Regions from separate parts of the Paraburkholderia sp. SIMBA_027 genome, predicted to be linked through region 1. Evidence: predicted binding sites of a transcription regulator. Region 1 holds the regulator's gene; each other region holds the start of a gene.

Region 1 (10,156 bases):
GGGCCTCGACGCCGACAACCTCGGCGTGACCTACGACGGCGTCTCGCACACCGTGACCGTCACGGGCAACGCCGCCGATCAGCCCACCAAGGAAAAAATCCTCGTGGCCGCGGGCAACGTCCAGAACGTCGACAAGGTCGACGACCAGCTGACCGTCACGAATCCCGCACCGGAAGCGCAGCACCACACGGTGGTCGCGGGCGACAACCTCTGGAAGATCGCCGAAAAGTACTACGGCAGCGGCGCGAAGAACGACGTCATATTCCAGGCCAACACGCCGATGCTCAAGAGCCCGGACAAGATCTATCCGGGTCAGGTGCTCGTCATTCCGCCGCTGCAGTAAAGTAAAACCTGCGGCCGGAACGGAAACGGGCCTTGCGGAGCGATCCGCAAGGCCCGTTTTACATGCTGATTCTCGTGCTGCGCGAGTCAGCGATCAATACGTATCGAACACGCGCTGCAAGGCGTCCTTCTGCGTGTTGCCCGCGGCCAGCGCGAGCATCAGCAGCACACGCGCCTTGTACGGGCTCAGCGTGCCCGCGGAAACGAAGCCGAGCGCGTCGTCCTTCGCCGCGCCGTTGTGCATCACGTGACCCGAACCCACGCGCGAGGCGCGCACCACGGCCACACCTTGCGCAGCCGCGTCGGCGAGCGCCTGCTGGAGCGTGGCGTGGATCGAACCATTGCCCGTGCCCGCCACGACGATGCCGCGCACGCCCGCGCTCACGAGCGCATCCACGGCAATGCGCGAGACGCCCGCGTAACTCGTGACGATGTCGACCTGCGGCCACTGCGCCGCGTCGTCGACCACCGCGAACGGCGTATCGAGCGTGTGCGGGCGCAGCGCGCGGCGCTGGAAGTCCACGCGGCCGTCCTGCACCCAGCCCAGCGCACCAATTTCCGGCGACTGGAACGCATCGACGGCATAGGTGCTGATCTTCGCGACGTCGCGCGCGCAATGCATGCGGTTGTTGAACGCGACGAGCACGCCCTGCCCGGCCGCCGCGCCGCTCGCCGCGACCGTCACGGCATTGAGCAGATTGAGCGGACCGTCGGCCGACAGCGCAGACGCCGGACGCATCGCCGCCGTGAGGATCACCGGCTTGGCGCTCTTCACGGTCAGATGCAACAGATAGGCGGTTTCTTCGAGCGTGTCGGTGCCGTGCGTGATCACCACGCCGTCGATGTCGTCGTCGGCGAGCAAGGCATTCACGCGCTGCGCGAGCGTGGTCCAGAGCGCGAACGACATGTCCTTGCTGTCGACGCTCGCGACCTGCTCGGCGTGAATCTGCGCGACCGCGTCGAGGCCCGGCACGGCGGCCAGCAGTTGCGCCACGCCGATCACGCCGGCCTGATAGCCCGCCGTATTGGCCGCGTCGGGCGCGGAACCGGCGATGGTGCCGCCCGTGGCGAGCACCGCGATGCGCGGCAGCGCCGAAGCGCCGGCCGCGTTCTGGGAAGAAGAGGAAGTAGTCATGGCGGCGATTTTAAGCGATCCGACTGCCGCCGCCATCTGGCCCGTTAGCCGGGCCAATCAACACGCCTCAGACCACTTCGCGCAACTGGCTCGCGATCTGCTGCTCGGTCAGTTGCGGCGCGAACATCTCGATCAGCCGGTACGCGTACTGACGCAGGAACGCGCCCTTGCGCAGACCCACGCGCGTCGTGCTCGCCTCGAACAGGTGCTGGGTGTCGAGCGCGACCAGTTCGCTATCGCGCTTCGGATCGTAGGCCATCGCCGCGACCACGCCCACGCCCATGCCGAGTTCGACGTAGGTCTTGATCACGTCCGCGTCGATGGCGGTCAGCACCACATCGGGCACCACGCCCGCTTTCGCGAACGCCTGGTCGATGTGCGAGCGGCCCGTGAAATCCTGGTCATAGGTGATGATCGGATATTCGGAGATGTCTTCGAGCGTGAGATTCTCGCGGCCCACGAGCGGATGCGTCTTCGGCACGACCACCACGTGATGCCACGAATAGCACGGGAACGTCACGATATCGGGGAAACGATCGAGCGCTTCGGTCGAGATGCCGATATCGGCCTCGCCGTTGATGATCATCTGCGCGATCTGCTGCGGATTGCCCTGGCGCAGCGCCAGATGCACCTTCGGGAACACCTCGCGGAACTGGTGCACGACCTTCGGCAGCGCGTAGCGCGCCTGCGTGTGAGTCGTCGCCACGACGAGGTGGCCGCTGTCCTGATCGGCGAACTGGCGCGCCACGCGGCGCAGGTTCTCCGCGTCGAGCAGCATGCGCTCGATCAGTTGATGCACGGCCTTGCCCGGCTCCGTGAGACCCGTGAGGCGCTTGCCGCGTCGAATGAAGATGTCGACGCCCAGCTCGTCCTCCAGATCCTTGATCTGCTTCGACACACCCGACTGCGACGTGTACAGCACGTTCGCCACTTCGGTCAGGTTCATGTTCTGCCGCACGGCCTCGCGCACGAAACGCAACTGCTGAAAATTCATGTTCTTCTCTCCGGAACTGCCGACCGTTTATTGATGTTTTTAGTGTAGTGGATGCGCGGCTAGCCGCGCATCGTTGCGCCGATATTGTGCTGATTGGGTTTATTGCGCCGGAAACACGCGCAGGCCGCGCGGCACCGCCGTCACGCCGTCGCCGACCGAAAGATCGAGCGCGCGCCACGCCTCGCGGTCGAGCTGCGCTTCGAGCGCGCCGCCCGTGCGGCTTTCGAGTTCCACACGCACCGAACCGCCCAGCGTCACCACGCGGCGCACGTCGACGACGATGCCGTCGCCATGCTGCGCCGCGTCGCGATGCAGCACCAGATCGTGCGGACGCACATAGGCGAGCGCCGGACCTTCGAAACCCGCCTGCACCGAGATCGCCTGCGCCGCGCCATCGGCGACAAAACCGCTCGCCGTCACGCTGCCGCGCAAACGGTTCGCCGCGCCGAGGAACTCGTAGACGAACGCCGTCTGCGGATGATCGTAGACGTCCTGCGGGCTGCCCACCTGCTCCACGTGACCGTGATTCATCACGACGATGCGGTCGGCCACTTCGAGCGCTTCTTCCTGATCGTGCGTGACGAAGATCGTCGAGATATGCAGATCGTCGTGCAGACGGCGCAGCCAGCCGCGCAATTCCTTGCGCACCTTCGCGTCGAGCGCGCCGAACGGCTCGTCGAGCAGCAGCACTTTCGGCTCCACCGCGAGCGCGCGCGCCAGCGCGATACGCTGACGCTGGCCGCCCGACAGCTCGGACGGATAGCGCTGCGCGAGCCAGTCGAGCTGCACGAGCTTGAGCAGTTCATGCACCTTCTCGCGGATCACCGCTTCCGACGGCCGCTCGTTGCGCGGCTTCACGCGCAGGCCGAACGCCACGTTCTCGAACACCGTCATGTGACGGAACAGCGCGTAATGCTGGAACACGAAGCCCACCTGACGCTCGCGCGCGCCCACCTCGCCCACGTCCTGACCTTGCAGCACGACCTGACCTTCATCGGCGTATTCGAGGCCCGCGATCACGCGCAGCAGCGTGGTCTTGCCGCAACCCGACGGCCCGAGCAACGCGACCAGTTCGCCCGCCGGAAAATCGAGCGAGACGTTGTCGAGCGCGGTGAAGTCGCCGAAGCGCTTGTGCAGATTGCTGACGGTGATGCCCATGATTACAGCTCCTGTTGAAGCGATTGACGCGCGGCGCCGGTGCGGGGCGCGGGTTGCGAATGAGGTTGATTGCCCGACGCGGCCGCATAAGCGGGCGGCGGACCGGCGTGGGCCGGCACGTCGTCGTCGCGCAGTTCGGCGGACATGTGGCGCTCGGCAAGCAGCTTGAGCCCCAGCGTCACGAGCGCGAGCAGCGCCAGCAACGACGCCACGGCAAAGGCCGCCGCGAAGTTGTATTCGTTGTAGAGAATCTCGACGTGCAGCGGCATGGTGTCGGTCTGGCCGCGAATGTGACCCGAGACCACCGAGACCGCGCCGAACTCGCCCATCGCGCGCGCATTGCAGAGAATCACGCCGTACAGCAGACCCCAGCGGATGTTCGGCAGCGTCACGCGGCGGAACATCTGCCAGCCCGACGCGCCCAGCACGTGCGCGGCTTCTTCTTCGTCGGTGCCCTGCGCCTGCATCAGCGGAATCAGCTCGCGCGCGACGAACGGGAAGGTCACGAAGATCGTCGCGAGCACGATGCCCGGCACCGCGAAGATGATCTGCACGTTATGGTCTTCGAGCCACGGACCGAACCAGCCCTGCGCGCCGAACATCAGCACGTAGACGAGGCCCGAGATCACCGGCGAGACCGAGAACGGCAGGTCGATCAGCGTGGTGAGCAGCGCCTTGCCGCGGAAATCGAACTTCGCGATCGCCCACGACGCGCACAGGCCGAAGGCAAGATTCAGTGGCACCGCGATCGCGGCCGTGATCAGCGTGAGCTTGATGGCGGCGAGCGCGTCGGGATCGGCGAGCGATTCGAAATAGAAGCCGATGCCCTTCGAGAGCGCCTGCCAGAACACCGCGACGAGCGGCACCACGAGGAACAGCGCGAGAAACGCCAGCGCGATGCCCGTCAGCAGCCAGCGCACCCACGGCGCTTCGGTCACGGGGTTGGGACGACCTGCCGGAATACGGCGTGCGTTCGTGCTCATTGCGCACCTCCGGCGGCGGCTTGCGTGGTTTGCGTCGTGGTTTGCGTTGCATTCGGCGCACGCGGCGCGCCGCCACCGCGGCTCGTGCGGCGCTGCAAATACCATTGCAGCGTGTTGATCAGCAGCAGCATCACGAACGACACGCACAGCATCACCACGGCCAGTGCCGTCGCGCCTGCATAGTCGTATTGCTCGAGCTTGGTGATGATGAGCAGCGAGGTGATTTCGGACTTCATCGGCACGTTGCCGGCGATGAAGATGACCGAACCGTACTCGCCCAGCGCGCGCGCGAACGACAGCGCGAAGCCGGTCAGCAGCGCGGGAAACGCCGCCGGCAGCACGACGCGGCGGAACGTCAGCCAGCGCGACGCGCCGAGGCACGCGGCCGCCTCTTCCTGCTCGCGCTCGAACTCTTCGAGCACGGGCTGCACCGTGCGCACCACGAACGGCAGGCCGATGAACGTCAGCGCGACCAGCACGCCGAGCGGCGTGAAGGCGATCTTGAGTCCGAGCGGCTGCAGATACTGGCCGATCCAGCCGTTGCCCGCGTACACGGCCGCGAGCGAAATGCCGGCCACCGAGGTCGGCAGCGCGAACGGCAAATCGACGAGCGCGTCGATCACGCGCTTGAACGGGAACGTGTAGCGCACCAGCACCCACGCGAGCAGAAAGCCGAACACCGCGTTGATGAGCGCGCCGCCGAGCGCGGCGGTAAACGTCAGGCGGTACGACGCGATCACGCGCGGCGACCACACGGCGCGCACGAATTGCGCCCAGTCGAGCGTGGCGGTCTTGAGAAAGGTGGCCGCGAGCGGAATCAGCACCACGAGGCTCAGATAAGCCACGGTGATGCCGAGCGTCACGCCGAATCCCGGCAGCGCGCCTGGCTTGCGTAATCGGAACGTCGTCATGCTGGATCTCTTCACATGGGTTGCGCGTCTGTTGCGCCGAAAGGCGCGCCTCATAGGGCGCGCCTTGTTTTTATCGTTACGTCGATACTGCTACTGCACAACCGCGACTGCGCTTATTGCGGCTGGTAGATCGAGTCGAACACGCCGCCATCCGCGAAATGCGTCTTCTGTGCGTTGGCCCAGCCGCCGAAGGTGTCGTCCACCGTGTAGAGCTTCAGCTTCGGGAACTTCGCCGTCAGCGCCGCCGGCACCTTGTCCGAACGCGGACGGTAGAAGTTCTTCGCGGCGATCTCCTGACCTTCCTCGCTATAGAGGAACTGCAGATACGCCTCGGCCTGCTTGCGCGTGCCCTTCTTGTCGACGACCTTGTCGACCACGGCAACCGGCGGCTCGGCCAGAATGCTCACCGACGGCACCACGATCTCGAACTTGTCCGGACCGAATTCCTTCAGCGACAGGAAGGCCTCGTTTTCCCAGGCGATCAGCACGTCGCCGATGCCGCGCTGCACGAAGCTCGTGGTCGCGCCGCGCGCGCCCGAATCGAGCACGCCCGCATTCTTGTAGAGCTTCGTCACGAACTCCTTGGCCTTCTGGTCGTTGCCGCCCGGCTGATGTTCGGCGTACGCCCAGGCCGCGAGGTAGTTCCAGCGCGCGCCGCCCGAGGTCTTCGGATTCGGCGTGACGATCGACACGCCCGGCTTCGTCAGATCGTCCCAGTCCTTGATGTGCTTGGGATTGCCCTTGCGCACCAGAAACACGATGGTCGAGGTGTACGGCGAGGCGTTGTCGGGCAGGCGCTTTTGCCAGTCCTTCGCGACGATGCCCTTGTTGGCGAGCGCGTCGATGTCCCAGGCCAGCGCCAGCGTCACCACGTCCGCCTGCAGGCCGTCGAGCACCGAGCGCGCCTGTGCGCCCGAGCCGCCGTGCGACTGCTTGATGGTGAGCGTTTCGCCCGTCTTCGCCTTCCACTGCTTGATGAAGGCTTCGTTGATCTCCTGATACAGCTCGCGCGTCGGGTCGTACGACACGTTCAGCAGCGAGGTATCCGCGTGCGCAGCCGGCGCCATCGCCACCATGCCGACGAGCGGTGCGATGCCGATGACCAGTTTTGCAGCCAGCGAAGTCAGCCAGCCTGCGCGCCCCGTATTGCCTTGATTCATCCACTTTCTCCGTTTTGTCGTGTGGTGCTTGCGATCGATGAAGGCCAGTCTAGCGATCCGCTTACATTATTAAAAATGATGTTTTTTCATTCTTTAATACGCAAAAGTGGTAAGGGCGGAGGAATCGGACGTTGGAGCGTGTTTTCGTCCGTCAGATCGCCGGGAAACGCTGCTGTGGCGGCACCCAAACGACAAAGTTCAAGTAACACTTGAAAAGCGGCGAATACTGTATAAAAATACAGTTACCTGTTCAAACATACAGTGTCGACATGACCAAACTCACCGCACGACAGCAGCAGGTTTTCGATCTGATCCGCCGCGCGATCGAGCGCACCGGCTTTCCGCCCACGCGCGCCGAGATCGCTGCCGAACTGGGCTTCAGCTCGGCCAACTCGGCGGAAGAGCATTTGCGCGCGCTGGCCCGCAAGGGTGTGATCGAGCTTGCGGCGGGCGCCTCGCGCGGCATCCGTCTGATGCCCGGCCCCGACGACCTGCCGCACCAGTTCACGCTGCCGCACGCCAGCATCATGCAGCTCTCGCTGCCGCTGGTCGGGCGCGTCGCGGCAGGCAGCCCGATCCTCGCGCAAGAACATATCTCGCAGAACTACGCCTGCGACCCGGCGCTGTTCTCCAGCCGCCCCGACTATCTGTTGAAGGTGCGCGGGCTGTCGATGCGCGACGCCGGCATCCTCGACGGCGACCTGCTCGCCGTGCAGAAGAAGGCCGAAGCGAAAGACGGCCAGATCATCGTGGCGCGTCTGGGCGACGACGTCACCGTGAAGCGTCTGAAGCGCCAGCCCAACGGCATCGAACTGATCGCGGAGAACCCCGACTACGACAACATCTTCGTGCAGGCCGGCAGCGCCGACTTCGCGCTCGAAGGCATTGCCGTCGGTCTGATCCGGCCCACCGAATTCTAAGAATCCATCCGCGCCTGTCAGCGCTGGTTTTGCGCCTCGTGGCGCACTTCTCTGGAGAGAGTCATGGAACGCCTTGCCCGCCTGTTGCCCTTCCGTCAATTCGGCCGTCTGCGCCATCTGCGCGGAATCGCCTCGTGCGCAATGCGTGAAGCGCGCGCCTCAGCCGCCGCGCTCAATGGCTCGCTTTTCGAGAAGCTGGAAACGCCGGAACTGCCGCCGCTGCCGTCGGCGCAACCGGCCTTCGCCCGCGTGTCGCTGAACAGCACGCTGAATACGGAACAGCCGGACCGCCGCGCGCCGGTGCGCGTGTATCACGGTCAGTCGCGTCTCATCATGGTCGGCACGATGGACGCGGTGTGCCGTGCCATCGACCGCTGCATCGCCGAACAGCAAAGCGATCTGGCGGCGGCGCTCGCGAAGTAAGGTGTGAAATCGGAAGGTGGGAAATAGCGTGTCGGCGGAGGTTCTTGCGGGTGTAGGGATCGTTTTGGCGCACGTGTGGTCAACACTGTGATTGAATCGCCGACTCAACTACTCCTACTGAACCGCTATCTGAACCCTTGCGCTGCTCGCGCAGCGCGCCTGCTCTCCGATGACCGATATCGATACACCCAAGCTTTCTCGCTCTCGCGCCGGCAAGTCCTCGAACTGGAAGAAGCCCGTCGCCATCGCCGTTGCGGCGGTGGCCGTGGTGGCCGCGCTCGGTTACGGCTACGCCTCGCCGTACATCGCGCTGAATCATCTCAAACAGGCCGCCGACGCACGCGACGCGGCCTCGCTGAGCGAATACGTCGATTACCCCGCGTTGCGCGCGAGTCTCAAGCAACAGGCCGGGGAAATGCTGCAACGGCGCATTCAGGCCGAGCACAGCAGCAATCCGTTACTGCTGTTTGGCGCGGTGATCGGCTCGGCGCTGATCGGCCCGCTCGTCGACGCCTACGCCACGCCTGAAGGCGTCGCCGCGCTGCTCAACGGTATGCCGCCCACCGGCAAGCCCGGCGAACAACCCGCCGCGCCGCCGCCGGCTCCGCCCGCAGAAAACGCGCCGCCATCCGCGCCGCCAAGTGGCGCGTCAGCCGAAGCGCCCGCCAACCCCGGCGCACTGGCCGAGCCCGCTCAAGCGCAACCCCGATCGCAAGCCACGGCGGGTTATCGCAGCATCAATGAGTTCGCGGTCACATGGCAGCGCAGCGCGCACAGCGAGCGCTATGCCGCCATCCTGGAGCGGCACGGCCTGTTCTCGTGGAAGCTCGCGGCGGTGGAATTGAACGAACCCGATTCGGGCAGCGGCGCGAACACGCCGAACTGATCGGGCGCGAATGGCTGATCGTCTGCATCAAGGCGGCAATCATTGCGCGGCGGGCCGGCAAGACGTTAAACGCATGCCAGCCCCGCGCACGCGCCCTACGCGGCCGCTTGCTGCTTGTCTTCAGCAGGCGACGAACACGCCACGAGAATGCTGCACGACACACGATCGAGCAGCGGCGTATTGCCCGCGCCCATCCACCAGCGCGACAGACCTGTGCGGCAGCGATGCCCCACCACTACGAGATCGGCCTGCAGTTCGTTGGCGAGATTCGCGATTTCGTCGATCGGATGACCGAACGCGAAGTGGCCCTGCGCGCGCACGCCGCGTTCGGTGAGCCAGTCGACGCCCTCCTGCAGAATCTCGCGCGCCGTTTCCTCGAAGCGGCCGCACGCCACATCGGTCAGCAGGCCGGCGCTCTGGGCGATGGTCGAGCGCATGTCCACGACCGAGAGCAGATGCGTCTCGGCGTGCAGATCCAAGGCCAGATCGGCCCCGCAACGCAGCGCCTTGCGGCCTTCGCGCGAGCCGTCGTAACAGAGCAGGATTTTCTTGTAGCTCGCCATGATCATTTCCCCCAACACCCACGCGAAAACGCAGGTCGTACCTGCATCATGGTGCGCCGCAATTGCACATGCAAGGGCTGGAAAACGCCAGGTGCGCGGCAGCTCTCAAACCGCGCGCAACACCCGCCGGCACTGGATTTGCGCACAAGGACAATGATTGCCGCGTCAGCGATTGACGCGGCATGCGCACCTGCGCCTGCATGTGCACACCAGGCGCGCGCCGAGGCTTCCGTGTGAGCCATCGCGCTCGCGCGCGCGATCGGCATGCACCAACCTCGCGCGCCGCAATGCTCTAGAATAGGCCGCCTTGCGCGTGCACCACCTGCGCGCTCACCGACATCGCTCAACCATGCCCGCCATCGAATTCGAGCAGGTCATCAAACACTATGGAGACAGGACGGTCGTCAACGGTCTGTCGTTCGACGTCGTCCCCGGCGAATGTTTCGGACTGCTGGGTCCGAACGGCGCGGGCAAGACCACGACGCTGCGCATGCTGCTTGGCATCGTCTCGCCCGATGCGGGCCGCATCAGCCTGTGCGGCGAACCCGTCCCCGCGCGCGCCCGTCATGCGCGCGCCCGCGTCGGCGTGGTGCCGCAATTCGACAATCTCGATCCCGATTTCACCGTGCGCGAAAACCTGCTCGTGTTCGGCCGTTACTTCGGGCTCTCCGCGCGGCAGAC
Region 2 (10,156 bases), on a different contig from region 1:
GCACGCCGTTGGCGCGGGAAGCGGAGGAGGCGTAGGGCAGGGCTGGCGCGTTCAAGCGAAATCTCCTCGGGGTCTGCCGCCGGTGCCGGACGCGGACGGGCTGGTTCGCAGACATGTGTGTCTTTTCGTTTCGATTCTATCGGGAAGCGGTGCGGTGCGCGGGGGGAAACGGCGCGCGGCGAATCTCGCCTGAGCAAGATGCGCGCCTCGTTTCACGTCGGCTGGAAACGTCGGCGGGCGGGGGCGCGCGAGACTGCTCGCATCAGCAACGGCGGGAGATCGCGATGACGAGGGCAGTGAACGACGTAGGGCCGTGGGGCGAAGTGGTCGAGACGTTCGAGGTGCCGCGCGGCGCGTGCCGCCGCGTGCGTCGCGCGCAAGGCGGCGTGCTGGGCGTGCTCGAAGGGCGCGTGCTGATGACGGTCGAAGGCGACGCCCAGGACTTCTGGCTCGAACCCGGCGAGGCGCTGCCGTTCGCGCCGGGCGAGCGGGTCTGGATCGGCGGATGGGATGAGGCGGTGCGTTGCGAGGTGCTGACGGGCGTGAGCACGCCGGTGTCGGTCAGCGGAAACGGGGTGCTGATGCGATGGTGGGCGGCGGCGCGCTGGCTGGCGCGCCTGGGCGGGCTGCGTCCTGTGCGGCGGCCGCGCTTGGGTGCTCAGCGCGGGTGAAGTCGGCCCCGAAGGTCGCGTCGGTCGCGCGCCCGACCGCGAGCCCGATTGCGCGACGCCTTATCCGCGTCGCGCCGTATCAGCGCGTTGCGCCGCTATTTGCGCGATTGCGTGCCTCGTCGGCGTCGCGCTCGCTGCCGCGCGCCGGCTTGCCGGCCCAGTAGCCCGCGAGCAGCGAGCCCGAGAGGTTGTGCCATACCGAGAACAGCGCGCCCGGCAGGGCGGCGAGCGGCGAAAAGTAGAGCTTGCCGAGCGTCGCCGCGAGGCCGGAGTTCTGCATGCCCACTTCGATCGCGAGCGTGCGGCACACGGATTCGTCGAAGCCGAGCAGACGGCCGCCCCAATACCCGCCGAGCAGGCCGATGCCGTTGTGCAGCACCACGCCCAGCGCCACGACCGGACCGACCGTCGCGATGCTCGCGTGCGTGCCGCCCACCACGGCGGCGATGATCGCGAGGATCGAGACCATCGAGACGAGCGGCAGCACCGGTTCGACGCGGCGCACGAGGCCGCCCGCGAGCCGGTTGACGATCAGCCCGACGATGATCGGCAGACCGACGATCTGCAGGATGCTCATCAACATGCCGTGCACGTCGACGACGATCGACGCGTCCACGTAAAGGCGCGTCAGCAGCGGCGTCGCGAACACGCCGACGAGCGTCGAGAGCGCGCTGATCGTCACCGACAGCGCGACGTCGCCGCGCGCGAGATAGATCATCACGTTCGAGGCCGTGCCGCTCGCCACGCTGCCCACCAGCACCATGCCGGCGGTGAGGTCGGCGGGCATGTGCAGCGCTTTCGCGATCACCCACGCGGCAAGCGGCATCACGAGGTAGTGCAGCAGAATGCCGGCCGCCACGGGCGCGGGACGCGTGAACACGCGCTGGAAATCGGCGAACGAGAGCGTCACGCCCATCGCCAGCATGATGATCATCAGCAGCGTCGTGACGTGCGGCGCGATGGGCGCGACGACGCCCGGATTGAAATACGCGGCGAGCGACACGAGCACTGCCCAGAGCGGGAACAGTCGGGTAATCGGGGCGAGCATGGAAGCGTGGTCCGTGAGAGGGTTCGTTTTCTTGATGACGGCGCGTGATAGCGCGAGCGGCATGCCGGGGTGGCCGGCGCGGCGTCGCGGGTCCGGTCGTTTGGTCGTTCAGTCGTCCGGTCGTCCGGTCAATGCGCGCGGAATTTTCCTGCCCTCGTGGGACGGATGGCGGCGGGCGCCAGCCGCGTATTCTAACCGCTCGCGTCAGGCGGACCTGGGGGGCGTCTTTGTCCGTCGTTGTCCGTCAGGCGCGGGCGCGCGTCAGGCCGTCTGCGAGCGCGCCGCCTCGGTTTCCGCGCGCAGGCTCATGCGGTGAAAGCGCCACGTCATCAGCACGGCCACGCTCGCGAGACCGGCCGCGAGTCCCCACCAGAGGCCGAGCGCGCCATAGCCGAAATGGAACGCCAGCGCATAGCCGACCGGAAAACCGATGCCCCAGTAGCCGAGCGTCGCGGCCAGCATCGGGATGCGCGTGTCCTTGAGGCCGCGCAGGCAGCCGGAGCCGACCGTCTGCATGCCGTCGACGATCTGGAAGATCGCCGCCACGCCGAGCAGCGAGGTGGCGAGCGCGACGGTCTGCGCGTTGGCCGGATCGTCGAGATGCAGATAGAGCCCGACGATCCAGTGCGGCGCGAGCACCATCACGAGCGCCGACATCGACATGAAGCCCACGCCCAGCGCCAGCGCGACGAAGCCCGCATGACGCGCCGCGCGCGGCACGCCCGCGCCGATCCAGTAACCCACGCGCACGTTGCCCGCCTGGCCGATCGAGAGCGGCACCATGAACATCACCGAAGCGACGTTCAGCGCGATCTGGTGGGCGGCAAGCGGCATTGCGCCGAGGAGGCCCATCAGCAGGCCGGTCGCGAGGAACAGCGTTGCTTCGACCGCATAGGTGATCGCCACGGGCCAGCCGATGGAGAACAGCTCGCCCATCATCGGCGCGCTCGGACGGCGCGCGACCACGAAGTGCTGATGCGACGGGCGCAGATGCAGCAGCGCCATCAGCACGAGCGTGGTGAGCCAGATGGTGACGGCGGTCGCCGCCGCCGAGCCGAGAAAGCCGAGGCGCGGCAGGCCCCAGACGCCGTGGATCAGCCCGTAGTTCAGGAAGCCGTTGAAGAACACGCTCGCGATCGAAATCCAGAGCAGCCGCCGCGCCGCGCCGATGGCGGGCAGGAACGAGCGCATCAGCCCCACGCCGATCAGGCTCGCGGGCGCGCCCCAGCGCAGCACCGACGCGTATTCGCCGACCTGGCGCGCGAGCACGCCCGGCTCGCCGAGCGCGTGCAACAGCGGCTCCGCGAACGACAGCAGCGCGAACGCGGGCAGCGCGAGCACGAGCGAGAGCGCGAAACCGGTCCAGTAGATATGCGGCACACGATGCAGATCGTCGGCGCCGCGCGCCTGCGAGACGCTCACGCTCACCGAGGTCAGCACGCCCTGCAGCACCGTCACGACCACGAAGAACAGATTCGCGCCGAGTCCGCCCGCCGCGAGCGCGCCCGCGCCGAGCGAGCCGAGCAGCACGGTGTCGGTGACGCTCATCGCCATCTGCGACAACTGGGCGATGGCGAGCGGCGCGGCGAGACGTGCGGTGTCGGCGGCGTGACGTTTGAGCGTGGGCGGCGCGATGGCGCGGCTGGCGCGGTCGGTGCGCGCCGGTGAAGTCGTTCGGGTCATGAAAGGCAAGCGGCGCGAAGTATCGCGCCGCGTCGGAAAAACGCCTGGAGATCGAATCCGGAAGTGCAGGCGGGAACGGCTCAAGCGCCTTGAACGGCTGCGAGCCTACCCGCCGAGATTACCTGTCTTTCAGCCAAAAAGCACCTGCGTGGTGCATGTGCGATCGGCGCAGCCTGTTACTCCGGCTCGTGAATCGCGATGCGCGTGTCGCCGAGCAGCACCGACTGGCCCGCGCGGATTTTGCAGGTCTTGCGCAGTTCGACTTCGCCGTCGACCTTCACCGCGCCGGACGAGACGATCTGCTTGGCCGAGCCGCCGCTGTCGGCGAGTCCGGTGATCTTCAGGAGGTTGTGCAGTTCGACGTAGTCGCCGGTCAGCGTGAAATCGAGATTGGGCATGGCGCGTGGAAATCGGTGAAATTGGAACAAAGGCGCGGAACATTGGCGCGCGCCGTGGCGGCGCGGAGGGTGAGCATCATAAGCGATCGCGCGTGGCGCGGCCCGGGATGCTTGGCGATCGGGCGTAGTTACATGTCGGGGCCAGATGTTATGAATTCGTCAGCAAATGAAACGCTGCGTAACGTCGCGGGACGGCGCGCGGATCTTCAGATGAAAATGGGTTCACCGAAGCGAGACCGCCGGGCTCCACGGATTCACCCGACCACGGCGGCTCCATCGAGCGGAAACGGAGCGGGAAACGGCGGGCACGCCCGTTGCAGGACTGACCCACGCCAATTCCCGGAACTACTCAAGAGGATACGCCATGACCCAGATTCGCAAGCTGCTGACCGCTACCGCCATTGCCGCCACCGCCGCTGCCTTCGCGCAGGGCGCGTTCGCCCAGACCGCCACGCCGGCGGCGGGCGACGCGCCGACGATGGCCCCGGCTACCGCGCCGAGCCAGGCGCCGGCCGCCGCGGGCATCGCGCAACCGGCGCCCGCGCCGCAAAATCTGACCGCGCCGCAGCCGACCGATCCGCTGGTGCAAAAGCGCAACGCCAACGCGGCGGCCAGCGCCGAGTACCGCAGCGCCAAGAAGTCGGCGAACTCCGAGTACAAGGACGCGAAGAAGCAGGCCAAGACGCAGTACAAATCGGAGGTCAAGGACGCGAAGATCAACCGCAAGGCCGACCGTCAGGCCAACGATTCGGAAATGAAGGATCAGATGAGCGGTCAGTCGGCGCAGCAGCAGGGCGGCACGCAGCAGCCGTAATCCGCGTCAGCGCTAATCACGTGCAAGGCGGCGGCGTCCGGTAACGGATGCCGCCGTTTTTTATTGCGCCGGGAAGTTGACGCATAAATATCGCCAGATCGCGCCAGATCAGCCCACGATCGAGCGCTTGCGGGTGCGAGGTGTATGGATATACAGTATGCGTCGCCGCCTTTTACGGATTCTCCGCGCCCGCCGTGTCCACCGCCGTGTCCACTCCCGTTTCCAACGATTCCCTCGTCGATCCCGTCAGCGCTGTCGCTCAGGACGTTGCGGCCTATCTCGCCAAGCTCAACGAGGCGCAACGCGCCGCCGTCGAGCATGGCGGTCCGCAGGCCTTCGCTCCGGGTGCGACGCTGCCGGAACCGCTGCTCGTGATCGCTGGAGCGGGTTCGGGCAAGACCAACACGCTTGCGCATCGCGTCGCGCATCTGGTCGTGAACGGCGCCGATCCGCATCGTATCTTGCTGCTAACGTTCTCGCGTCGCGCGGCGCAGGAAATGACGCGGCGTGTCTCGCGCATCGCCGCCGGCGTGCCGGGCGCGGCCGCCGTGCTCGCGCAGGGGCTCACGTGGGCGGGCACGTTTCACGGCATCGGCGCGCGCCTGCTGCGCGAATACGCCGAGCAGATCGGTTTGTCGCCGGCCTTCACGATCAACGATCGCGAAGATTCCGCCGATCTCATGAACCTCGTGCGCCACGAGCTGGGATTGTCGGCGAAAGAGAAGCGATTTCCCGCTAAATCCACGTGTTTGGCGATTTACTCGCGCGTAGTCAACACCGGCGATTCGCTCGCCGACGTGCTCGCGCGCTCGTTCTCCTGGTGTCTCGAATGGGAGCCGCAACTGCGCGCGCTGTTTGCCGAGTACGTGGACGCGAAGCAGAAGCAGAACGTGCTCGATTACGACGATTTGCTGCTGTATTGGGCGCATATGGCGCAAGAACCCGTCATTGCCGCCGATCTCGCCACGCGCTTCGATCACATTCTCGTCGACGAATATCAGGACACGAATCGCCTCCAGGCGTCGATCCTGCTCGCGCTCAAGCCCGACGGACGCGGCCTGACCGTCGTCGGCGACGATGCGCAGGCAATTTACTCGTTTCGGGGCGCAACGGTACGCAACATCCTCGATTTCCCCGCACAGTTCGATCCGTCCGCACGTCAGGTGACGCTGGAACGCAACTACCGGTCAACCGAGCCGATCCTCGCTGCGTCCAACGCCGTGATGGACGCCGCCACCGAGCGCTACACGAAAAACCTCTGGACCGATCGCGCCTCGCAGCAGCGTCCGCGCCTCGTGACGGTCGCCGACGAGGCCACGCAGGCGCGCTACGTCGTCGAGCAGATTCTGGAGGCGCGCGAGGGCGGCATGAAGCTCAAGCAGCAGGCCGTGCTGTTTCGCGCCGCGCACCATAGCGCGACGCTCGAAATCGAGCTGGCGCGGCGCAATATCCCGTTCGTGAAATTCGGCGGCCTGCGTTTTCTCGACGCCGCGCACGTAAAAGACGTGCTGGCGGTGCTGCGCTGGGCCGAAAATCCGCTCGATCGCGTGGCCGGGTTTCGCGTGACGCAGTTGATGCCGGGCGTCGGGCCGGCTACCGCCGCGCGTCTGCTCGATCAGGTTGCGGCTTGCACGGGCGCGTATCGCGCTGCCGAAGCGCTCGCCGCATTCGCACCGCCGCCGCGTGCCGCCGAGGACTGGAGCGCGTTCACGGCGCTCATCGACAGCATCGGCGCGCGCGCCACGGCCTGGCCGGCCGAGTTCGAGCGCGTGCGGCGCTGGTACGAGCCGCATCTGGAGCGCAATCACGAAGACGCGCAGGTGCGCATGGCCGATCTGCTGCAGATGGAAAGCATCGCGAGCACGTACCCCTCGCGCGAGCGCTTCCTGACCGAACTCACGCTCGATCCGCCCGACGCGACCAGCGCCGAATCGGCCGATCCGCTGCTCGACGAGGACTATCTGATCCTCTCGACCATCCATTCGGCCAAGGGGCAGGAGTGGCGCAACGTGTTCGTGCTCAACGGCGTGGACGGCTGCATTCCGTCCGATCTGGGCGCGGGCAGCGACGAGGAACTGGAAGAGGAGCGCCGTCTGCTCTACGTGGCGATGACGCGTGCGAAGGAGGATCTGCACATCGTCGTGCCGCAGCGCTTTTATGTGCACAACCAGGCGGCGTCCGGCGATCGTCACGTGTGGGCGTCGCGCACGCGCTTCATCGCGCCGTCGATGCTGCCGCTGTTCGAGTCGCGCGCGTGGCCCGCGCCGCCCGTGGCGAGCGCGCCGAGTGCGGCGGGACTGGCCGCTGCGGCGCGCGCGAAGGTCGAGATCGGCGCGAAATTGAGGAAGATGTGGGACTAGGGCGCGCGCCGGGGGTATGAGCCTGATCGGTGCGGTGTCCCGCGGGCGGGACGGGCTAGCGAGGCTGATTCTTCGGCGGCGGCACGAAGAAGTTGCGCAGCCAGGCGGCGAGGCGCGTGAAGACGTCGTCGGGTTCTTCGACGAAAATTTCCGGCTTCAGCAGACGCAGATATTCCATGATCTGCTGCGCTTCCTGCTTCTGGAACGTGCCGTGCGCGATGCCCAGACGCAGCAGGCCGCGCAACTCCCCGAGCCGCTCGCGCGCGAGCGAACCCGTGGCCTGTTCGCAGCCGATCTTCGCTTCATAGACGCGCTGGCGCACCGATTCCGCGAGCCGCCATGCGGGCGTCTGCATGATTTCTTCGAGCGTCTGGATGTCCTGCACGCCCGACTTGATCTGCGCGGCGAGCGGGTCGATCTGCGCTTCCTCGCCCTGCGCTTCCTGCACGATCGCGGCCGCCCATTCGCGGCACTTCTTCGACAGCTCGTCGGGCGTCCACTCGGGACGCGACGCGACGCCGAAACCAAAATCGCCGGCCTGACGCAGCAGCATCGAGACGACTTCCGGAAACTCCTTGTCGAGCGTGCGCTTGGCCCACGCGTACTGGCCGCCCTGCAATAGCCGCTGCACCGCCTGCTCGGTGAGCGGCGTCATGTTGTCGAGCAGCTTCGCGCGCAGGAAGTCCTCGAACGACGGCGTGAGGAATTGCGGGTCGAGCTTCAGCGAGACGCGCAGGAACGCGTCGAAATCCTTGCGCAGCGACGCAAGTGTTTCTTCCTTGAGGTTAAGGGTGATATTCCCCATTCTGGTTGCCCCGATCTATTCCTGGCGTTGCCTGGTGATGGCCAGTCTTCGGCTGACCACTGCGCCAAGGCAGGCTTCGACGGTTTAACGGCGCGGCGCGGCGAAACTTGAGCGGCTGCGTGAAAGGTTCACGCGAGGTTCACGCGAGGTTCGCTCGAACGCGCGCCGTGAAAGGACCGTGGGTGGACGGGCGGCGGCCCGTCCGGGGGGATTCGAGGGCGCACTCCAATGCGTATTCAGATGCGCATTTCAGCGTGGATTCAGCGCAACACGACGCCTTGCCAGACGAAGAACACGCCGAGGCCCACGGCGATGGTCAGCAGCGGACGCTTCGTCAGCGCGCTCACGACGATCGCCGCCAGCGCGCCGACGAGTTGCGGATTGCGCCAGCTCAGTTCGGCGCCCTGGCCGTGCGGCGAGACGGCCATCGGCACGATGATCGCCGTGAGGACGGTTACGGGCACGAAACCGAGCGCCGTGCGCACGAGCGGCGGAAACACGAGTCGCTCGCCGAGCACGAAGACGGCGGTGCGCACGATCCAGGTGATCAGCGCCATGCCGAGGATCAGGACGACGTAGTTCATGGGCTGGTTCATCGGTTGCCTCCTGCGACGGCGTGCGCCTCGCGCGGATGCCGGTCCGGGCGGCGGTTGCCGGTCGGGTTCGATGAGTGCGACGGAGCGTCGGCGTCGGGTAGGGCGTCGGCATCGACATGAGATTGGCGCGGTTTGCGCGGCAACGACAGCGCCACGCCGACCACGACGCCCGCGAGCACCGCGCCGAGCAGCCCGAGCTTGTACGGCCACGCCTGCCAGTAGAACGCGAGCACGCCCGAGGTGACGGCGGCCGCCACAAAGCGCAGCGCCACCAGTTGCGGGACCACGATGGCGATGAAAGTGGCGACCATCGCGAAGTCGAGTCCGAGCGACTGCAGGCCCGGGAACGCCGCGCCGAACAGCAGGCCCGCGGCGGTCGAAATCTGCCAGTTCAGATACATCGAGACACCCGAGCCGAGGAAGTGCCACGGCGAGACGTCGTCGCCGGGATGATGGCGGCGGTAATGCGCCCAGGCGACGGCGAACACCTCGTCGGTGAGCACCGCGCCGAGCGCGAGGCGCCAGCGCATCGGCAGATGCGAGACATAGGGCGCGAGCGTGGCGCTGTAGAGCACGTGGCGCAGGTTGACGATCAGCGTGGTGGCCCAGATCACGGCGTAGCTCGCGTGCGAGGCGATCAGCCCGAGCGCGATGAACTGCGCCGAGCCAGCGAATACCGTGACCGACATGAACTGGCCGTGCCAGAGCGCGAGCGGCCCGGACGTGACGAGCGTGCCGAAAATCACGCCGAACGGCGCCGCGCCGATCATCATGGGGATCATGTCGCGCGCGCCGGCCGCGAATTCTTTGTAGCGATGGGGATGGTGGGTCAAGCTGTCTCTCCTGATTCGGAAAGCAGCATAGCGAGCGGCGCGGTGCGTGGCTTGTACGATCTTGCGGCGAGCTTTGTCGATCAGTGTGGCGAGGTTGCGTGGCGTTCCGGATGACGCGCAGTCAAGCGCGCAGTAAAGCGCGCAGTAAAGCGCGCAGTAAAGCGCGCAGTAAAGCGCTCAGGACGACTGCCAGCGTCCCGGCGGCACGCCGAACATGCGGCGGAAATGGCGCGTGAAATGGCTTTGATCGGCGAAACCGCTGGCGGCGGCCACGTCGGCGACCGACGCACCCGCGCGCAGCGGCCCGAGTGCGCGTTGCAGGCGCAGTTGCGTGCGCCATGCGTGCGGCGGCAGACCGGTCGCCTGGGTGAAGAGACGCGTGGCGTGGAACGGCGACAGGCCGACCGCCTGGGCGAGATCGGCGACGCGCAGCGGCGCGGGCAGGTCGGCGGCCAGCAGCGCCTTCATGGTCTCGACGCGCGGGTCGTTGACGTGCGGCCCGATCGGCGCTTCGCGGGTGCGGGCGTGGCGCGTGAGCAAGGTCGCGAGCGCGTCGAGCAACGCGTCTTCGACGGCGAGCGGGTCGGGCGCGGGCAGGGCGAGCGCGCTGGCGTTGCCGCCGGGCGCGGTTCGGGGCTCCGGATCGGCGCGCCGCGCATCGGCGTCGGCTTCGAGCAGACGATGCGCGTACGAGAGCCGCTGCGCGAGATCGGGATCGCGGATCACATCGGCGCCGAACCACGGCAGCGGCTGCTCGCGGCCCGCAATTTCCGCCGCGAGACCGTGCAGATAATCGACCGGCAGGTATATCACGCGATAGCGCCAGCCTTCGTCGACGGCGCGCGAACCGGTATGCACCTCGCCCGGATTGATGACCGGCACCGTGCCGGTTTCCGCCACATGATGCGCGCCGCGATAGCGGAAGCACTCCGCGCCGTCCTCGATCAC
Region 3 (10,156 bases), on a different contig from region 1:
GTGGGGTTCACGCCCGAGAAGAAGCTTTTGCTGATGAAGGCCGCGAGCGAGCCGGCCAGATAGAAGTCGTACCACTCGAACACGGTGCCGAGGGACGACGCGAAGATCACGCGTTTTTCGTCCTTGGTCATCGGCGCGTGCGAGACTTGTCCGCCAACGGTTGCCATAGATGTCTCCAGTATTGATATGCGTGTGGGGCCGCCCCGCAGACGCGGGCGCGGTGGTCCTGCGATGCATTATTCGAACGGAAACTTACGGGGTTCTGACGAGGGAGCGGGCTGCGCGAGTGGGCTGATCTGGTGGGTGTGGTGTGATAACGTCGCCCAAGATCGTCCAATTTTTATTCAACGTAACTCTAAATTCGTCAAATCGATTTTCCATGCGTGCTCTCGCCGCGTGCCGCTAAGGGAAAGTCCCAGCCAGCCTGACGCCCAGGATTTCACCTGATGCCGTCAGTTTCGGCGTCGTAATCGACGTTCAGGCCGCGCCGCGCATCGCGAGCGTCACACGCACGAGCGTCCCCGCGAGGCGCGGCGAGTCCTGATAGACGTTGTCGCCGATAGTGAGCGCGCCGCCGTGCATCGTCACGATTTCACGCACGATCGCGAGGCCGAGGCCGCTGCCGTCGCCGTCGCGCCCGAGGATGCGATAGAAGCGCTCGAGTACGCGCTCGCGCTCGGCCGCCGGAATGCCGATGCCGGTGTCCTCCACCTCCAGATGCACGGCGCGCGCCGCCGGTTCGGGCCGCACGCGCACGGTGATGCGCCCGCCCGCGGGCGTGTAGCGGATCGCGTTGTCGATCAGGTTCGAGAGCATTTCGCGCAGCATCACCGGATTGCCGTCGACGAGCACGGGTGCTTGATCCGCGGCGATGTCCGCTTCGCTGTCCTGTGTGCCGGGGTCCGTTTCACGCTCATCCGCGCCGGGATTGTCGGGGCCTTCGTAGCCCAGATCCATGTGCTTGGCGAGCGCGGGCTGCACCCAGTCGCGCACCGCGAGCCGCGCCGCCTCGGCGATATCGACGGGCTGGAAAATCTGCCCCGTCATGCGGTTTTCGGCGCGCGCGAGCGCGAGCAACTGCGTGACGAGCCGCGCGGCGTGCTCCGAACTCGTCGCGATCTGTTCGAGCGAGCGATGCACCTCGGCGGGCGCCTCGTGGCGCAGCGCGAGTTCGGCTTGCGTGCGCAGGCCCGCGAGCGGCGTTTTCATCTGATGCGCGGCGTCGGCGATAAAGCGCTTTTGCAGCTGCATGTTCTGTTCGAGGCGCGTGAGCAGGTCGTTGAACGAGGTCACGAGCGGCTCGATTTCGGGCGGCGCGCGGCGCGCTTCGAGCGGCGAAAGATCGTCGGGACGGCGCGTGCGCATGTTCGACTGCAGCGCGTGCAGCGGCGCGAGGCCGCGCGAGAGCCCGAACCAGACCAGCAGGATCGCGAGCGGCAGAATCACGAACTGCGGCAGGATCACGCCCTTGATGATGTCGTTGGCGAGCGCCCGGCGCTTGTCGAGCGTTTCGGCGACCTGAACCAGCACGGGCTGCCCGCCGCTCAGATGCGCGGGTTCGACCGTCGTATAGGCGACGCGGATGTCGATGCCGTGCAGCGTGTCGTCGCGGAACTCGACGAGGCCGGGCGGCGGCCGGTCGTCGTCGTGCGGCAGCGGCATCTCGCGGTCGCCGGCGACGAGTTCGCCGCGCGTGCCGAGCACCTGGTAATAGACGCTGTCGACGTTATCGGCGCGCAGGAAGTCGCGCGTGGAGTCGGGCAGCGAGAGTTCGGCGACGCCGTTGACCGGATGGATCTGGCGCGCAAGCACGTAGGCGTCGGTTTCGAGCGCGCGGTCGAACGGCCCGTTGGCGATCGATTTCGCGACCAGATACGTCACCGCGATGCTCATCGGCCAGAGCAGCAGCAGCGGCGCGAGCATCCAGTCGAGAATCTCGCCGAACAGCGAGCGCGGACGCTTGTCGCCGGCGTCGGCGGATTCGGCTTCGTCGGGCGGGGCGAACGGATTGGCGTAGCGGGCGTCGCGCGCGGCGTCGTCGAGCGTGTCGTCGTTGGCGGCGGTCGTCGAGCGTGGCGAGGCGTCCGGCGGCGTGCCGTCGGTGGACGCGGAGCGCGCGGGCCCGGCCATGATGGCGCCCGCTTACTTGTAGTAGTGGCTGGCGGGCATCGCGGGCGCCGCCGTCGATGCGCCGGCCGTACTGGTTGCGTTCGCCGCGCCCGCGTCCTTCGCGCCGTTCGCTTCTTTCTCGAGGCAGTAGCCGAGGCCGCGCACCGTCACGATGCGCACGCCGCCCGCTTCGAGCTTCTTGCGCAGGCGGTGCACGTAGACCTCGATCGCGTTGTTGCTCACTTCCTCGCCCCATTCGCACAGGTGATCGACGAGCTGTTCCTTCGAGACGAGCCGCCCGAGCCGTTGCAGCAGCACTTCGAGCACGCCGAGTTCGCGCGCCGACAGATCGAGCACCTGCTCGTTGATGCGCGCGACGCGCCCGACCTGATCGAAGGCGAGCGCGCCGTGGCGCACGACGGTCGGGCCGCCGCCCGCGCCGCGCCGCGTGAGTGCGCGCACGCGCGCTTCGAGCTCGTTGAGCGCGAAGGGCTTGGCCATGTAGTCGTCGGCGCCGAGGTCGAGTCCTTTGACGCGTTCATCGACGCTGTCGGCGGCCGTGAGGATCAGGACGGGGAGGTTGGAATTGCGCGCGCGCAAACGGCGCAGCACTTCGAGGCCCGTCATTCTGGGCAGGCCGAGGTCGAGGATCAGCAGGTCGAACGACTGCATCGACAAGGCCGTATCGGCGTCCACGCCGGTCGGCACGTGATCGACGGCATAGCCCGATTGGCGGAGTGATCGGACCAGACCATCCGCGAGTATGCTGTCGTCTTCGGCAATGAGAATTCGCATGATGCGCCTGCGTCGAGTCAGGCATCGCCGCGCCTGTGCCATCTCGCACGAGGGGCGGGCGGCGCGCGGCGGTCTCCTGGTCAATTTGCGGTTCAGGCGGGCGCGTACGAAAAAGCGTGCGAAAACGCGCTTGCCAAAACCACTGTTTTTTTATACAGTGTCTGCGTTCATGCGTGTGTGTGCAAAAGCACGCCCGCATCGTCACGAGACGCCGTTCATCATAGCAAAGGACGATTCATGGAAGATAGCAAGAAAGGCTCGGCTGGGCTGACTGCTGAAAAGGGCAAGGCGCTGGCCGCTGCGCTCGCGCAGATCGAAAAGCAGTTCGGCAAAGGGTCGATCATGCGACTCGGCGACGGCGATGCGGTCGAAAACATTCAGGTGGTGTCCACCGGCTCGCTCGGTCTCGACATCGCGCTCGGCGTCGGCGGCCTGCCGCGCGGCCGTGTGGTCGAAATCTACGGTCCGGAATCGTCGGGTAAGACCACGCTCACGCTGCAGGTGATCGCAGAGCTGCAAAAGCTCGGCGGCACGGCGGCGTTCATCGACGCGGAACACGCGCTCGACGTTCAGTACGCCGCGAAGCTCGGCGTGAACGTGCCGGAACTGCTCATCTCGCAGCCGGACACGGGCGAACAGGCGCTCGAAATCACCGACGCGCTGGTGCGCTCGGGCTCGATCGACATGATCGTCATCGACTCGGTCGCGGCACTCGTGCCGAAGGCTGAAATCGAAGGCGAAATGGGCGACTCGCTGCCGGGTCTGCAGGCACGTCTGATGTCGCAGGCGCTGCGCAAGCTCACCGGCACGATCAAGAAGACGAACTGCATGGTGATCTTCATTAACCAGATTCGTATGAAGATCGGCGTGATGTTCGGCAATCCGGAAACCACCACCGGTGGTAACGCGCTGAAGTTCTACTCGTCGGTGCGTCTGGACATTCGCCGTATCGGTTCGATCAAGAAGAACGACGAAGTCATCGGCAGCGAAACGCGCGTGAAGGTCGTCAAGAACAAGGTCTCGCCGCCGTTCCGCGAAGCCGTGTTCGACATTCTCTACGGCGAAGGCATCTCGCGTCAGGGCGAAATCATCGACCTGGGCGTGCAGGCCAAGATCGTCGACAAGGCAGGTGCGTGGTACAGCTATAACGGCGAACGCATTGGTCAGGGCAAGGACAACGCACGCGAATTCCTGCGCGAAAACGCAGACATCGCCCGCGAGATTGAAAACCGCATCCGCGAATCGCTTGGCGTGAACGCCATGCCGGACGGTGTTGCCGACACCGGCGAAGTCGAAATCGCAGACGAAGAATAAGTTCTGAATCGGGCCCCGAAAGAGTGGCACGACTGTGATGCGCAAGCGCGGGTTCGCCTCGGCGCCGTCTGAGGCCGCGAAGGCTTCGTCCTCGACTTCGAGCGAGGCGGAGCATCTGCGTGAAGCCAGCGGTGGTGCGCGGGGCGCGAATCGGCGCTCCCTTTCCGCGTTCGGGTCTGCTTCTGGATCTGCGTCCGGATCCGCCCCTGATCATTCCGGCGAGTCCGCCCGCGTTTCATCTGGTACTACCTCGCAAAGCCGCGACGCCCATTCGGGCGATCGCGGCTTTGTGCATTCCGAGCCTCAGCTTTTGTCCCATTCTTCCACGCCCGATCTCGACGACGAAGGCGGCGCGGTGTTCGAAGTGCCGTTCGAGGCATTTTTCGACGCGCCCGTCGATGCCGGCAGCGCTAACGCTTCCTCGTCGCCATCGTCTGAACCGACCGCTGTGCGCCGCGCCTCCGCACCCGAATCCGCATCTGACTCCCTATTGGATTCCGAACCGCGCCGCGCGCCGCGCGCGGCCAGGCAGTCGTTCGCTCGTCCCGCCGTCCGCCGCGACGAAGTCGACGAGCGCGAATCGTTCGACGCGCACGACAGGGCGCGCGCGGTAGAAAAAGCGCTCGAAGACGGCGGTGACGGCTACGAGCGCACGTCCACGATGCGCGCCGCACGCAAGGCCAACGCCGCCGCCAACAGTCGCCAGCGCCCCGAGCGCTCGCTCAAGGGCCGCGCGCTCGGCTACCTTTCGCGTCGCGAGTACAGCCGGGCGGAACTCTCGCGCAAGCTCATGGCGTACACCGACAACGCCGATGAACTAGAGGCACTCCTCGACACGCTCGAACGCGACGGCTGGCTCTCCGACGCGCGCTTCGCCGAAAGCGTCGTTTATCGCCGGGCCTCGCGGGTCGGCGCGGGACGCATCGTCAGCGAACTCAAACGTCATGCGGTGGGCGAGGAACTCATCGAGGAAGTGAGCACGCAGTTGCGCGAGACGGAACTTGTGCGCGCCCGCGCCGTCTGGAAGAAGAAGTACGGCCAGTTGCCCGAGACGCCCGCCGAGCGCGCGCGTCAGGCGCGTTTTCTCGCCGCGCGCGGTTTTTCGATGTCGATCATCGGCAAAATTCTCAAAGGCATTGAAGACAGCTTCGAGGACGGCTTCGACGGCGATTAGCCGGAAAATTGAACCGCCTGGCTCAAAAATAGCTTGATATCCGGGGCGCATGGGGCGGGCGAGATCGCTGCTGTCTCAAATACCCGGTATGCTAAACTCGAGAAGTTTTCCAATCCGGTCTTACCAACGCATGCCGCTTCCCCCGCCAGCGCCCCGTCAGTTGCGTCATCAGCGCGCGATCAGGGCGGTCGCCTATGAGCGCGAGGACGGTCTGTGGGACATCGACGCGTGTCTGACGGATCATAAGTCACGCGACGTGCCGCTTGCATCCGGTGTCCGGCCCAACGGTTTGCCGATCCATGAACTCTGGCTCCGCATCACGATCGATCGCAAGCTCAATGTCGTCGACGCTCACGCGTCGTCCGACTGGGTGCCTTACGACGGTCAGTGCCAGAACGCCAATCCCGCCTATCGGGCCCTTATCGGGCTCAACCTCCTCCAGAACTTCCGCCGCGAAGCGGGCCGGCTCCTCGCCGGCACGGCTGGCTGCACGCATCTCACCGAAATGTTGGGCGTGTTGCCGACGGCCGCTATCCAGGCGTTTGTCGGAGCAGTGTGGGATTCTTCTAACGGTTCTCCGGGCGAAGCGTCCGGACCGGAATTCGGCAAGACCGCCGACGGCGAAGCCGCCGGCGAACAACCGCCTTTCCAGCTCGGCCGCTGCCACGCGCTGCGGTTCGACGGTGAAGCGGTCAAGCAGTTTTATCCGCGCTGGTATGGACACGTGCCGCGTTCGAAAGAGCGCGGCGCGGATGTCGCCAGCGTGCGCGAAGACCTGGGCCCGGGCCGAGAGGGCAAGGCCGACGCCGTCGCGCATGAATAACAACAGCGGAAACGAAGTTCACTCCAACTCTCAGACTGAAGGGAATCACGCATGAAGATTCACGAGTACCAGGGTAAGGAAATCCTCCGGAAGTTCGGCGTCGCGGTACCGCGCGGCACGCCGGTTTTCTCGGTGGATGACGCGGTCAAGGCCGCTGAAGAGCTGGGCGGTCCGGTGTGGGTCGTCAAGGCCCAGATTCACGCGGGCGGCCGCGGCAAGGGCGGCGGCGTGAAGGTTGCCAAGACGCTGGATCAAGTGCGCGAATACGCGAGCCAGATCCTCGGCATGCAACTGGTCACGCACCAGACCGGTCCGGAAGGCCAGAAGGTCAACCGTCTGCTGATCGAAGAAGGCGCCGACATCAAGCAGGAACTGTATGTCAGCCTCGTCGTCGATCGCGTCTCGCAGAAGATCGTGCTGATGGGTTCGAGCGAAGGCGGCATGGACATTGAGGAAGTGGCCGAGAAGCATCCGGAGCTCATCCACAAGGTCATCGTCGATCCGAACACGGGCCTGCTCGATGCACAAGCCGACGACCTCGCCGCGAAGATCGGCGTGCCGGCTGCGTCGATTCCGCAAGCTCGCGTGATCCTGCAAGGCCTGTACAAGGCATTCTGGGAAACCGACGCGTCGCTGGCCGAAATCAACCCGCTGAACGTGTCGAGCAACGGCACGGTCACCGCACTCGACGCCAAGTTCAACTTCGATTCGAACGCGCTCTTCCGTCATCCGGAAATCGTCGCTTACCGCGACCTGGACGAAGAAGATCCGGCTGAAATCGAAGCGTCGAAGTTCGACCTCGCCTACATCTCGCTCGACGGCAACATCGGCTGTCTGGTGAACGGCGCGGGCCTCGCGATGGCCACGATGGACACGATCAAGCTGTTCGGCGGCGAACCGGCGAACTTCCTCGACGTGGGCGGCGGCGCGACGACCGAGAAGGTCACGGAAGCGTTCAAGCTCATGCTGACGAATCCGGGCCTGAAGGCGATCCTCGTGAACATCTTCGGCGGCATCATGCGCTGCGACGTGATCGCGGAAGGCGTGATCGCTGCATCGAAGGCCGTTGACCTGAAGGTGCCGCTCGTCGTGCGCATGAAGGGCACGAACGAGGACCTCGGCAAGAAGATGCTGGCCGACTCGGGCCTGCCGATCATCTCGGCGGACAGCATGGAAGAGGCCGCGCAGAAGGTTGTCGCGGCTGCCGAAGGCAAGTAATTTTCACCGGATACGAATGGCGTGCGTGCCGGCGCGAATTCCGCATCCGTGCGGAAGACGCGACGCATCGCGCCAAGCGAACAGAGGTCAATACATGTCGATTCTGATTAACAAAGACACCAAGGTCATCACGCAGGGCATCACCGGCAAGACCGGTCAGTTCCACACCCGTGCCTGCCGTGAATACGCCAACGGCCGCGAAGCATTTGTCGCGGGCGTGAACCCGAAGAAGGCCGGCGAAGACTTCGAAGGCATTCCCATCTACGCGAACGTGCGCGATGCGAAGGAAGCCACGGGCGCGACCGTGTCGGTCATTTACGTGCCGCCCGCGGGCGCAGCCGCAGCGATCTGGGAAGCCGTCGAGGCCGACCTCGATCTCGCGATCTGCATCACGGAAGGCATTCCCGTGCGCGACATGATCGAAGTGAAGGACCGTATGCGCCGCGAAGGCCGCAAGACGCTGCTCCTCGGCCCGAACTGCCCCGGCACGATCACGCCGGACGAGCTGAAGATCGGCATCATGCCGGGTCACATCCACCGCAAGGGCCGCATCGGCGTCGTGTCGCGTTCGGGCACGCTGACGTACGAAGCGGTTGCGCAGCTGACGGCACTCGGCCTCGGCCAGTCGTCGGCAGTCGGTATTGGCGGCGACCCGATCAACGGTCTGAAGCACATCGACGTCATGAAGATGTTCAACGACGATCCGGATACGGACGCCGTGATCATGATCGGCGAAATCGGCGGTCCGGACGAAGCCACGGCAGCCGAGTGGATCAAGGGCAACATGAAGAAGCCGGTCGTCGGCTTCATCGCGGGCGTCACGGCGCCCCCGGGCAAGCGCATGGGCCACGCCGGCGCGCTGATCTCGGGCGGTGCGGATACGGCCGAAGCGAAGCTGGAAATCATGGACGCGTGCGGCATCAAGGTCACGCGCAACCCGTCGGAAATGGGCCGTCTGCTGAAGTCGGTGCTGTAATTTGCAGATAACGCGGCGTCGTGCGCATCACGTATGCGCGGGGCGCTGGCGTTTTTTGCTATGCTTGCGGAATCCTTTCACGAGGTTTCCGAACAGAAGCGAGGGAGCCAGTCATGGCTGCCTCGCTTTTTTATTTGGCGTGCGTCTTTGCGGCGCGCGCAGCTTAACTTCCCGCATTCATGCTCGAGTTCTTCACGACGCTCCACTGGGGCGCTGTCATCCAGATCATCGTCATCGACATTCTGCTCGGTGGCGACAACGCCGTCGTGATCGCGCTGGCGTGCCGCGATCTGCCCGCGCAGCAGCGTCTGCGCGGCATTCTTTGGGGCACCGTCGGCGCGATCGCGCTGCGCGTCGTGCTGATCGCCTTCGCGGTCGTGCTGCTCAACGTGCCGCTGCTCAAGTTTACGGGCGGCCTGCTGCTGCTGTGGATCGGCGTGCGCCTGCTCGCGCCGTCGCATCTCGAACATGCCGACGTGAAGCCCTCCGACAAGCTGCTCGGCGCGATCAAGACCATCATCGTCGCCGATGCGGTGATGAGCCTCGACAACGTCGTGGCCATCGCGGGCGCGGCCGAAGCCGCCGATCCGCGTCATCGCATCGCGCTAGTGGTGTTCGGGCTGATGGTCAGCATTCCGCTGATCGTCTGGGGCAGCCAGCTCGTGCTCAAACTGCTCGACCGCTATCCGGTGATCGTCACGCTGGGCGCGGCGCTGCTCGGCTGGATCGCGGGCGGGCTGATCGTCAACGATCCGGCCGGCGACCGCTGGCCGCTGCTCGATACGCCGCTCGCCGAGTACGGCATGTGCGTGGCGGGCGCGGTGTTCGTGGTGGTGCTCGGCCATGTGCTCAGGCGTCGCAACGCGCGGCGCGCGCAGGGCTCGCATTGAGAATGGGGCGAAGGCGTGCGCTGCGTCCGTCGGCTGATGCTGGCAACCGCCGCTGACATTCATCGCTGACATCACTCGCTGACAGCGCGCACCGACAGCGCCGCGCCTAAGCCATCTGGCCGACTGCCCCGCGCGAGGTCTCGCCGATACGATCGAAACGCCTGTTCACCCTCTGGTGGCGGGCGTTTCCCGTTTCAGGAGCCCTGACGATGATCGTTTCCCTGCTTGCCTCGACGGCCTTCGCGCGCAACGCGCCGGCCACCCGCCCATTCGCGCCATTCATGCCGGTCGCGCCCATCACGCGGCTCGCGCGCCTCATCCGCTTCGTACGCACCTGCGCCGCGCGCGGTTTCACGCTCATCGAACTGATGATCGTGCTCGCGATCGTCGGCGTGATCGCGGCGTATGCGATTCCCGCCTATCAGGACTATCTCGCGCGCAGCCGCGTGGGCGAGGGCCTCGCGCTCGCGGCCGCGGCGCGCCTCGCGGTGGCGGAGAACGCCGCGAGCGGCAACGCCTTCGACGCCGGTTATACGGCGCCGCCGGGCACGCGCAACGTGACTTCGGTGCTGGTGGACGAGGCAACCGGGCAGATCACCGTGAGCTTCACCACGCGCATCGCACCCGACGGCAGCAACACGCTTGTGCTCGTGCCTTCGGTGCCCGACAACGCGGAAGCGCCCACGGCGCGCGTGGCGCTCGCGCAAGGCACCGTGCAGGGCGGCACGCTCACGTGGGAATGTTTCGCGGGCGGCAAGACGGCTTCGTCGCTCGGTGAGCCGGGCGCGGGGCCGGCGCCGTCTGAAGCGGCCACGCTGCCAGGCAAGCTCGCACCGCCCGAATGCCGCGCATGAGAC

Evidence for each region. The regulator LexA, encoded in region 1, represses DNA repair genes until DNA is damaged. The targets are predictions, from matches to a motif close to ACTGTATNNNNATACAGT.
Region 2: a site for LexA is predicted at 4,754-4,771, ahead of SB764_RS16520 (ATP-dependent helicase). Genes of this name have one in related genera too.
Region 3: a site for LexA is predicted at 3,046-3,063, ahead of recA (recombinase RecA). Genes of this name have one in related genera too.

What each region holds. Positions count from the first base shown of each region.
Region 1 is NZ_JAWRWY010000019.1:91,178-101,333, reverse strand. It holds gene lysM (peptidoglycan-binding protein LysM) at 1-343, shown strand, start outside; gene SB764_RS30655 (asparaginase) at 437-1,477, opposite strand; gene SB764_RS30650 (CysB family HTH-type transcriptional regulator) at 1,545-2,471, opposite strand; gene SB764_RS30645 (sulfate/molybdate ABC transporter ATP-binding protein) at 2,571-3,629, opposite strand; gene cysW (sulfate ABC transporter permease subunit CysW) at 3,632-4,612, opposite strand; gene cysT (sulfate ABC transporter permease subunit CysT) at 4,609-5,523, opposite strand; gene SB764_RS30630 (sulfate ABC transporter substrate-binding protein) at 5,637-6,683, opposite strand; gene lexA (transcriptional repressor LexA) at 6,953-7,603, shown strand; gene SB764_RS30620 (hypothetical protein) at 7,667-8,026, shown strand; gene SB764_RS30615 (DUF2939 domain-containing protein) at 8,196-8,912, shown strand; gene SB764_RS30610 (universal stress protein) at 9,008-9,475, opposite strand; gene nodI (nodulation factor ABC transporter ATP-binding protein NodI) at 9,825-10,156, shown strand, end outside.
Region 2 is NZ_JAWRWY010000008.1:50,992-61,147, forward strand. It holds gene SB764_RS16490 (phospholipase D family protein) at 1-115, opposite strand, end outside; gene SB764_RS16495 (DUF2917 domain-containing protein) at 285-671, shown strand; gene SB764_RS16500 (bile acid:sodium symporter family protein) at 751-1,719, opposite strand; gene SB764_RS16505 (MATE family efflux transporter) at 1,981-3,402, opposite strand; gene SB764_RS16510 (RNA-binding S4 domain-containing protein) at 3,579-3,800, opposite strand; gene SB764_RS16515 (hypothetical protein) at 4,165-4,614, shown strand; gene SB764_RS16520 (ATP-dependent helicase) at 4,821-6,974, shown strand; gene SB764_RS16525 (DUF4088 family protein) at 7,030-7,779, opposite strand; gene SB764_RS16530 (AzlD domain-containing protein) at 8,040-8,363, opposite strand; gene SB764_RS16535 (AzlC family ABC transporter permease) at 8,372-9,157, opposite strand; gene SB764_RS16540 (AraC family transcriptional regulator) at 9,386-10,156, opposite strand, start outside.
Region 3 is NZ_JAWRWY010000005.1:171,661-181,816, forward strand. It holds gene SB764_RS11125 (MFS transporter) at 1-167, opposite strand, end outside; gene SB764_RS11130 (sensor histidine kinase N-terminal domain-containing protein) at 478-2,130, opposite strand; gene SB764_RS11135 (response regulator transcription factor) at 2,143-2,904, opposite strand; gene recA (recombinase RecA) at 3,142-4,218, shown strand; gene recX (recombination regulator RecX) at 4,529-5,392, shown strand; gene SB764_RS11150 (DUF2889 domain-containing protein) at 5,523-6,215, shown strand; gene sucC (ADP-forming succinate--CoA ligase subunit beta) at 6,267-7,433, shown strand; gene sucD (succinate--CoA ligase subunit alpha) at 7,528-8,409, shown strand; gene SB764_RS11165 (TerC family protein) at 8,589-9,299, shown strand; gene SB764_RS11170 (pilin) at 9,581-10,153, shown strand.